3 regions of the Paenibacillus sp. FSL H8-0260 genome follow, and region 1 is predicted to be linked to each of the others. Evidence: riboswitches for the same ligand, from Rfam matches in the RefSeq annotation. Region 1 holds a riboswitch; each other region holds the start of a gene.
What was found. A riboswitch is a leader RNA that binds a small molecule or an ion and turns the genes downstream of it on or off. The one in region 1 is predicted to bind cyclic di-GMP.
Positions count from the first base shown of each region.

Region 2: another riboswitch for cyclic di-GMP. It lies ahead of MHI51_RS21280 (thiamine pyrophosphate-binding protein); the one in region 1 lies ahead of MHI51_RS02085 (anti-repressor SinI family protein).
Region 3: another riboswitch for cyclic di-GMP. It lies ahead of MHI51_RS29755 (NPCBM/NEW2 domain-containing protein); the one in region 1 lies ahead of MHI51_RS02085 (anti-repressor SinI family protein).

Region 1 covers NZ_CP150298.1:473,173-476,455, forward strand. Annotated here, with positions in the region: gene MHI51_RS02080 (2-oxoglutarate dehydrogenase E1 component) at 1-1,096, opposite strand, end outside; cyclic di-GMP riboswitch class I at 1,567-1,651, shown strand; gene MHI51_RS02085 (anti-repressor SinI family protein) at 1,679-1,834, shown strand; gene MHI51_RS02090 (helix-turn-helix domain-containing protein) at 1,942-2,271, opposite strand; gene MHI51_RS02095 (TasA family protein) at 2,441-3,049, opposite strand; gene sipW (signal peptidase I SipW) at 3,140-3,283, opposite strand, start outside.
Region 2 covers NZ_CP150298.1:4,760,653-4,763,935, reverse strand. Annotated here, with positions in the region: gene MHI51_RS21280 (thiamine pyrophosphate-binding protein) at 1-1,297, opposite strand, end outside; cyclic di-GMP riboswitch class I at 1,453-1,549, opposite strand; gene MHI51_RS21275 (methyl-accepting chemotaxis protein) at 1,724-2,974, opposite strand; gene MHI51_RS21270 (YafY family protein) at 3,096-3,283, opposite strand, start outside.
Region 3 covers NZ_CP150298.1:6,699,000-6,702,282, forward strand. Annotated here, with positions in the region: gene MHI51_RS29755 (NPCBM/NEW2 domain-containing protein) at 1-1,412, opposite strand, end outside; cyclic di-GMP riboswitch class I at 1,670-1,756, opposite strand; gene MHI51_RS29760 (hypothetical protein) at 1,914-2,480, opposite strand; gene MHI51_RS29765 (EAL domain-containing protein) at 2,596-3,283, opposite strand, start outside.

The DNA.
Region 1 (3,283 bases):
CAGCATCGCCATGCATCAGCACCGCCATAGCTTTACTGGTATCAATCTTCGGCAGTCCTGCAGTGCTCCGATCTTCTTGTGCGGCACGAGTGAAACCTTCCACAACAGGATTGACGAATTCCAAGTGACTTGGGTTATTCGCTAGTGTTATTCTTGTGCGTACGGTTTCTCCTTCACGGACAGCACGGTCTGCACCGAGATGGTATTTCACATCACCTGTCCAACCATAGTTAATGCCTGTGGAGCCTTCGGAAGGGAAAAGCTCCTTGTTCGGAGAATGATGAAACTCTGAAAATATGATATCATAAGGTTTGCCCAAAATATGTGCAAGAACGTTGAGGCGGCCGCGATGCGCCATGCCCATCAAAATATGCTCCGCACCGTCATGTGCAGCAGCACGTACGATTTCATCTAACATCGGCACAAGAGCATCATTGCCTTCAAGACTGAAACGCTTCTGACCTACAAAAGTCTTGTGGAGGAAGGTTTCAAATTGCTCTACCTGAATCAGGCGGTTCAGGAGCTCTTTGCGTTCTGTATTATTTAGGGGTGCTGGTGAGCTGGTGGATTCTGCCTGCCTATTTAGCCATTGCAGTTCTTTTTCTTCATGCACATGCCCGAATTCATAGGCGATAGTCTTGGTGTATGCCTGACGCATACGTTGCACGGCATCCCATCCGGTATGCACATCATTCGGCGCATTTTCCCATATAAGCGTGGCAGGCAGTGCGATCAGGTCTTCGCGGGTCAGCCCATAGGTTTCAAGCTCAAGATATTTTGCCATGGGATTCTGATCGCGTACCAGCGGATCAATTTCAGCGGCCATATGGCCATATATACGAATATTGGCGATTAGCTTGGAAGCTCTTACTGCTTTTCTAAGCCATTCGGTGTCTCCCGAGATGCGCGGCTGAGGAGCCGGTTCGCTATCCGGAGTTAGGGGAGGAGGTCCCGAATTTGTAAAAAGCTCGCGATAATTATTTTCTACGGTGGAGGGATCTTTCACAAACTGTTCATATCTTTCTTGAATGTAGCCTAAATTGGGTCCGTAATACTTACTCCAAATGGATTCGTTATAGGGCTCTTTGGCTGCCATGAATACATCCTCCTTAACGGATGAACTCCATACGTGACATTTTGTGTCAACGCTTACTGGAGCTGTGATGATTGCGGTTTCATTTCTCATCTTATTGTGCTACTTTCGGCCACTGTAATCAATTCATTCTTTCGTCCAATACGTTCGCAAAATGGTATGGGTTAGCTTGTTCTAATGAAAAGAAGGGTGTTTCTTCTCATTACCCATTCTAAAGGCCTATTAAAATGATTCTATTATCCTTATTTTTAACTATTAGGTCAGTAAATATTTATTTTGCTAGTACAATTTATTTTATGTAACGGACGAGTATCGTGATAATCGGACAAGATCTTTGAAAAAAAATCTTTTATTTTTCGTTTTTAAAATAGAAAGTAACCAGGAATCGACACACTTTTCCGCTTTCTTTTTGTATAATGTTATTGCAGATAGTAATTTTATAGTTTTTTAAGTAGATCCTTTCGTGAAAAGGGTCCAGTAAAAGGTAAACTTGCCGAAAGGCAGGGGCACAAAGTCGCGGGTCTAAGGTAGAGATACTATGACAGCCGGATTGCCTGGGGACGTAAAATCTTAGGGGGAGATTTTTTGGAAAAGTCCAACCAGGGTAGCAACAGAGAACAGCAGTTTATTGATCTGGATCAAGAGTGGGTACATTTATTATTAGCAGCTAAGAAGGCTGGCATTAAGGCAGATGAAATCCGCCAGTTCTTTCATGAGAAAACTGTGCAGATCGTGCAGTAATACATTAGAGGGGTTACATATCGAAAAAGGGCACAGCGGTTCTTCGCTGTGTCCTTTTTCGATATGATTTAGTAGAAGAGAGGATCGTACCAGATTAGTAGGAAGTATTAATCCTTTTGATCGAGCTTCCATTTCTGATAGTCCAGAAATTCTTTGAATTCGCGTTTGCTAATGCCTGAGTCCATAGCTTCCTGCACCAATCGGAACCATTCCGAATCTAAATGTGATTCCTCTGCATCATTGGGTTCTCCATAGAGTAGGGCATGAATGGATACCTGAAGCGCGTCAGCGATTTTTTCGATAAACTGGATGGATGGATTGGATTGGATGTTTCTCTCCACGTTGCTAAGATACGACTTAGCCACATCTGCTCTGTCCGCAAGCTCAGATAGGGAGAAACCCTTGTCTAGGCGGAGCTGCTGGATACGTTGGCCCATATTCTGTGGCACTATGCTGACGCCCCTCCGTAATTTTTGTTATTAGTATAGCAAATATCAATAAATCGGACAAAGTTTATTGTAAAGAGAAGAGCAGCAATCTGCTTATCCGTGGCCGGATTCAGGATCTGCTGCTCTTCGAGTATTTTATTAAATTACTTTATTGATCTTAGTAGTCTTTTTTCGCACCTTGTTTAGCTACGAAATCCCAAGTCAGTGTTAAGCTATCGCCTTGGAAAATATTTTGATCTTGGTTATTTTCCACAAATTCGAATTGGACGGAGAAGCTGTCGTTGGTACCGGCTTTAATACCGGATGCTTCGGTAAAGAGTTGATCCCAACCTGTATTTTTTACGAGATCCGGATGCTGACTTTTTAAAGCAGCAAGTGTAGTCTCATAAACTACATTTTCAGGAGAGACGATAGGTACTCCTTTATCATTATTTCTAAGGAATTTAACTTTAATGAACTCGGCTAAATCCAGGTAGTTATCTCCTTTAGCATCCGTGATTTGAGTCGATGTATTCAGAATAATAGATCCGATATCGAGCGAACCATCGTTTTTCAATTTGAAGGATTTAGTTACCGTATCACCTGGTTTCAGGTTAGGAATATTAACGATGACAGAAGGGTCGGAGTTCAGATCGAGCGTGCCCGCTGCGAATGTAGCTGTGCTTTGCGCAGTGTCGCTAAAGTATGCGAAGGTTCCTCCGCCGATTAATGATAAACCCAGTGCTGCAGATGCTACGCCAAGACCCAATGTTTTCTTGATACCCATAATAAAATTCCTCCTCAAATTTGTGTTTGAATTTTTTATAAAATTTATATATTGTATCTTCCGGTTCGTAAGCGGAAGTGGACAATCAACTTAGGGCTGTGTTTCTGTTGGGGGCGGTGAGGCTGGCAGTAGGGCAGCATTTTTCTTTTCTAATGCAGCTACAGCCTTCCAAGAGGTATACAGAGCATAGAGCAGAAGCATCAAGCCAGGCACGATCATGAGGACTACACTTCC
Region 2 (3,283 bases), 2.6 Mb from region 1:
TAATGCAGAGGACAGTTTCTTCAGGAGCTGCAACTTTTGCACCAATAGCCATGCCGATCGAATTACCCATGCAAGCAAAATACGCATCAAAAACAAAGCTGCCCGGTTTCTTAACCTTGTACCATTTTGCAGCGTGGAATCCATGACTTCCATCATCAACGAAAATTGAATTATTATAAGGGATCAAATCACTTAAAGTACTCATTACCGAAGCAAGGGAAAGATTCTTGAGGGTTGGAAGCTCTTCTGAATAATCCGTATCGGCCAAAGCCTCACGTTTGGTGATTGTGCTTGGGTCAATATGATTTAGGCAGTGCACCAAATTATCGCGCAGGTCCCCGGTGACCGGTATCGTTTTGGACAATAGTATTTTTCCGACAAAGGTTGGATCAATATCAAATTGAATTAAAGTTGCTGGATGATTCTCCCGTTTAAGATTACAGATGGTCATATCACTTAAACGTGATCCAAGCACTATAAATAAATCGCTTTTATTCAATAAATCGTCCCCGTGGGTCGAACCGCCAACGCCAATAGGACCATGATAGAGTGGGTGATCCCAGACTATAGCCCCTTTTCCACCAGGAGATGTTACTACAGGAATATTAAAAGTTTCTGCGAGTTGAACAAGCTCTTTATGTGCTCCGGAGCGGTTAATTCCTTTACCCGCAATAATCAAAGGATTCTTAGCAGCTTGAATAGCATCGATGACTCTATCGATATTAGCTAGACTAATTAGAGATTCTCTTTCTGGGATTACTATATTGCATTCTTCCAATACTTCAGTTTGTACATCAAAAGGAATACAAAGATGAACAGGACCCCGTTTGGTCAGGGCCACAGAAATCGCATGATTAAAAATAGTACCAAAGTGATCCCCACGTTCAACCAATTTACTGAACAAGGTAGCAGGTCTGAACATATCAGCTAAATCAGCCAGAAAAGAGGTGGAGTCCTGACATTGAGGAATTCCAAGCTCTGTAATGGATTGGTGGCCGGTAATAAATAGGACAGGTAGGTTGTTAGCTTTCGCATGTGCTGCTGCTGTAAGCAGGTTAGTTCCCCCAGGACCCGAAGTACCAAATGCTACGCCTAGGTTACCCGTTTTCAGCGCATACCCTGCTGCTTCGAATCCGGAGCTTGCTTCATGTCTGCCGGGAATAAATTCAATACCGTAATCCACCATCTTTAGAACAATTGGACAAATGGATTTGCCAATGATCCCAAAAGAATGTGTGACTCCAAGGTTACGTAGTGCTTCCGCCATGTAATCTGCGACTGTCTTCAAAAGAAACACCTCACAAGTTTTTTGATATATATTAGTTATTAATCTACCGAATAGATACGATAGATCAATATACTCAAAAAGTAAAAACCTGTGCTCTATAGTAAGCACAGGTTGGTGGCATAAGGCGCCTCTAAGACTGAACAATAGTTCAGCCGTCCTGGTTCCTCTGCAACCTGGCAATCATGGCCTCAAACGAAAAAATGAGGCTGTAGATCCATGGTTTTGCGTCATCCTCTTTCGAGGATTTTGCCAATATTAATTTATAGTTGATAAGAATAATTTTCCTTTACAATATATTCCTCATTAATTTTTGTCAACATAATCCGCTAAAAAAACTCGAAATTTGACGAAAGTCTTGTCCAAGAGATGAAGTTTTGCCTCGCGAAAAAAACTGCCACCTAAGACTCAGCTTAGGTGGCAGTTGATAGTTTTGAACTAGAATTTAAAGATATGAATGGTTTTTTGCAGATTAAATACGGCCTGGGTCATTTTTTCCGTTTCTTCTGCAACAGACTGCAGGGCATTAATCTGTTCATTCATAGCCGCCGATACCTCTTCCGTGCCAGCAGCAGTTTCTTCGGTGATTGCTGAGATATTCTCAATTGCACTGGAAATTTTCAAGGCACTTTCTAGCATAAGATCACTCTCCGCAGAGAATGAAGAGATTTGCTCGGTAATGTACTGCACGCTTTGTACAATTTGTGCGAAAATATGGGCAGATTGAGTGATCATTTCATTCTGAACCTGCACAACCTCTTCATTGATGGCAATATTATCGATGGCTTGTTTAATATCTGACTCAATGCTGCGGACCAAGCCGAATACTTCTTTTGTGGATGCCGTAGATTCTTCAGCAAGCTTGCGGACCTCTTGAGCTACAACGGCAAAACCCCGACCATGCTCTCCGGCACGAGCAGCTTCGATGGAGGCATTCAGTGACAGCAGGTTGGTCTGCTCAGCGATCTCTGTGATGGTCTTGGTGATCATCGTAATCCCGCGGGCATTTTGTGAGAGAGCTTCAATAGTATCAGCCACTTTTTGTGTAGCCTCTATGTTTTTACGCATGCCTTCAGCCTGTGTATCTACGGATTGGCGCCCTTGCTCAACAAGTTCTAAGGTATGTATTGAACGTCTGTTCATTTCTTTGGTGGAGTTCGTATAATTGGATACTTTGGTCTCAATGTCTTTAATGGATTCTGTCATATCAGCGATATCCGTAGATATTTCATTTGCACCAAGAGCGAGCTCAGTAGAAGAAGAGGCTACTTGTGCCATGACAATTTTCAGGTTCTGGTTCTTATCTTCGATTCCGCGGCTTGCATCCATAACTTGACGGGTGATCTGCGATGCATCGGTCAGAATCTTCTTGAGCTTATCGATCATTGTGTTAAAGGAGCGGCTTACGTCACCCATTGAACCATTTTCGTCCGCTCTGCTAGTGAAATCACCCTTTGAAATACTGTGAGATACATTAGCAATATCATCAAAAGATGATGTAAGCGTTCTCTCCACGAAGCGAGCAACAGGTAAAGTCAGACCTGCAAGAACAACTACTAGTATAATTCCTACGAGAAATTGACCTAGAATCATTAACGTAACTAAGACAGGAATAGCAAACAGTGCGGCAACGAGGTAACATCCGGCAACAATTCTTTGTTTTAACGGAAGTTTGTGCATCCAGCTCATTGGTAAAATGTCCCCCTTATTAAATTTTATGTAATGGTGTTATTATAGGGGATTTATAGGTCATTGGTCTATAGAGAAGTGTCATAAATCTTCTTTAAGTAGTAGATATTTAGAATTCATGTCAAAATTCCTCATATATTGTGGAAATTGTTTTAATAGCAGACTTTACCATTCCTACTAGTTCGATAGGAGCTAAAACAATAACTGAAGGAGAGAAAGAGAGTACGATACGACAGGCAGATTCTATAGCATTAAACTCGGCCTCCACGTTCATCCACCCAGTATTAGCAGAGGGTTCTACTAAAGTTA
Region 3 (3,283 bases), 650 kb from region 1:
TTTGCCGCTTCTTCTAATTCGTTGATTGCTTCGACGCTATTATAAGCAGGCACAACCGCACTCATCGTTCCATCTGTGAAAATACCATTTACAGCTTCGCTTACTTTATCTTCTGTATAAAATCTAAATTCAGCCGCAAAAGGTCTGTTGATATTAGCTTTTGTGAACTTAAATTTTAATCTTTTAAACTTCGTCGGTTCGAATTTAAATTCCAGAAAGTCATTGGTACTAACCGCGGTTCCGCTAGATACAAGTTGGAAGGTCTCTCCTTTACTCGTCTCTGATGCATAGATTTCAAAAGCCTCTGGGAATCCTTTGCGGTTATCTCTAGCCAAAAAAGCCACTCTGTCCAGCACTTCCGCTTGCGCTAGTTCAAACACGACTTCATTCGTGAAGCTTGCATCATTGTTTTTGTTCGTTTCCCAATGCGTAGTGGGCTGGTCATCCAGCATATATTCAGGCTTCGTACCTGAGTAGCTTCCACCGTTCACCGTTACTTTTGATACGTTTGCATTCGGCATTCTATAAGCTTGGCTATAGGCATTTTCATAGGTTGTTCCATACCCTTTTAGCTTCGAAACCTTGGCTGTCGTTGCCTCTACCTGATGGTTCTTCAAAAGGATCTTTGCATTCTCTATCTCTTCTTTAAACTGCGCATACAGTGGATGTGCCTGCACTTCATTCTCTAAAGCTGTTAATTTCTCTGCCGTATCAAAGGCAGTACTAACTTGGCTCAAGGTATCATCTGTAAACAAATTTTTCATTTTAGCAGAGACACTATCCTCTTTATAAAAAGAAAACTCAGCCGCACTCGCCCAATCTTGGTTCGCTTTTTTGAAGACAAATTTAAGTCTCTTAAAAGCCGTAGGTGCGAACTGAATCTCCACTACATCACCGGTTGAGCCTGTATATTCTCCAGAAGACACGAGCGTAAAATCACCCCCATCGGTAGTGGAACCATAGATCTCAAATTCTTGAGCAAAACCTTTACCTTTCGCACCGGATTGCCTAGCCGCGTATACCATTCTATTTAATTCAGTGGACTCATTGAAAACAAACACAACCTCATTCGTAAACGTTGAACTATTCGGTTTGCCAGTCTCCCAATGCGTGCTCATATCCCCATCCATAGCCTTAGCTATAGGCGAGCCTGAGTAGTTGCCACCGTTATTTGTGATGGATTTAATATTTGCTGGATTCATTCTAAAAACCTCATTATAGGCATTTAGAGCATCCTTGCCGTACAGCTCAAACGGAATAACCGAAGCGTTGCTTAATAAGTTAACCTTACTTTGCGCCACTGTTTTTGTTACATTTACCTTGCTTGCCTCACTTGCTAAAGCATAACCTGCCTCACTCGAAAAACTGGCCAACATGGCCGCCGATGTAGCGATCGCAATCATTTTCTTCATCTCTTCTTACCCCCAGATGTCATATGAATCTCTCCAGTGCCCAAAAATGGGCACAAAAAAAACTACCCCAAAAGAGTAGCTTGATTGCGTATAAAGTCGCCTAAAAATTAAGACTTAATTTTTATTAAACCTTAACAAGCATAAACGCCTTCAGCGTCCTATAAGGACGGCAAGCGTTTAAGCGAGAAATATAAGATATTAAGTATAGGTGTATAACTTATACTTTCTTATATTTTAACAAAAAGCGTTACACACTCTTTGGCAGCTGGCTGACAATAGTTATGATAACCTTAGTCCCTTTAGCTTTGCGTCCCTACATTTCCATAGGTTTGCCTATGAAGTTTCGAATACATTCAAAGAGTAACATAAGCCTAGATCGGATCGCATGATTAATTGGTATGAAATGAATATAGGTAATTGCAATTAGTTTTTCTTATGTGATAGATATTATTTATCGACCATCCCGGAAGAGAAGGGCATCCTTTAGGACTGTAGGTCTACTTAACTCCCCGATCCAAACAACCGCCGGAACCAATTCCACACATCGCCCGTGATGGGAATTAATCCGAAACCATGTTCGCCAACTGCGATTACACCATATGCCCATTGTCCGATAGCTATGGCACCCCCAGCGATCCTGCCTATCGCTATCGCACCAAACGCCGTATCCCCTATGGCGATGGCCCCTAACGCTTTTTCCGCGATTGCGATCGCTCCTACAGCCACGCCTGCAATCGCAATCGCTCCCACTGCGAAGCCAAGCCAGCTAAGTGCTATTGCTCCGATCGCTAACCACATTCCCAGTGATATTGCTCCTAAGGATAATACGCCCACGCTTATCGCACCTATGGAAATCAAGCCGACAGCTACATCTCCAATAGCGATTAATCCAACGGCTGTCTTCACACGGGGTTTACCTCCACGACCATACGCTTGACCTGAGTATCGCCCTAGATTACTGCGAATACTGATGACCGGAAATGAGGGAGAAGGCCATTGATAATCAATCTCTCGTCCATCAAAGCCCCTAGAATCTGCCCAGCGCGTTACAAATTGATGCCATTTCATATCCATCCCGTCCCCCTTTTCAATTACCTAAATTATACAACCCCGGGGGTTGGCTGTACTCAGACTCTGACCTGAAATTCATCTCATCCTCTGGACGGATATATACTCATTAGGATTACTGTTTGGGAATAGGATCAGGCTTTCCAAATAAATATCCCTGAAACAACTGATAACCACTCTGCTTAAGCCATTCAAAGTCCTCTCTAAACTCCACACCTTCTGCTAAAGGAACGGATTGGATTTCTAAAGCTTTTTCTAAAAATTGCTTTGCTATTTTCTGTTTGTTCAGATCGCTGGACACACCCTGAACATATTTCATATCCAGCTTCATGTAATGGGGTTTAAGCTCCAATAACATCTCGATCGTGCTGAAGCCCTCACCAACATCATCTAAAGCGTATTCAAATCCCCGATCCTTGTAATATGTCAAAATAGCTTTCAAATGAGCGAGATCATCCACTTTCTCCGTCTCAACAACTTCAAAGACAAAAAGAGAAGGATCGACGCCTAATTGATTGGCCAGTTCAACGGTTGATCTTAAGCAGAACTCTGGAGCGTAGATCGACGTTGGGATAAAATTAATAAACGTTTTTTTATTTAAGGGTGCAGCATATTTTACAGCCGTCATTCTACATAACCGGTCTAAAGCATATAAACGCCCACGATTACGTGCCGCCGCAAAAATCTCATTAGGATAGATAAGAGATCCGTCTTCTTTTTTAAATCTGGATAGGAGCTCGTATGCAAAAATCTCTTCCCTTACGTTCACAATCGGTTGGAAGTAGCAAGTAACAAGACCCTTA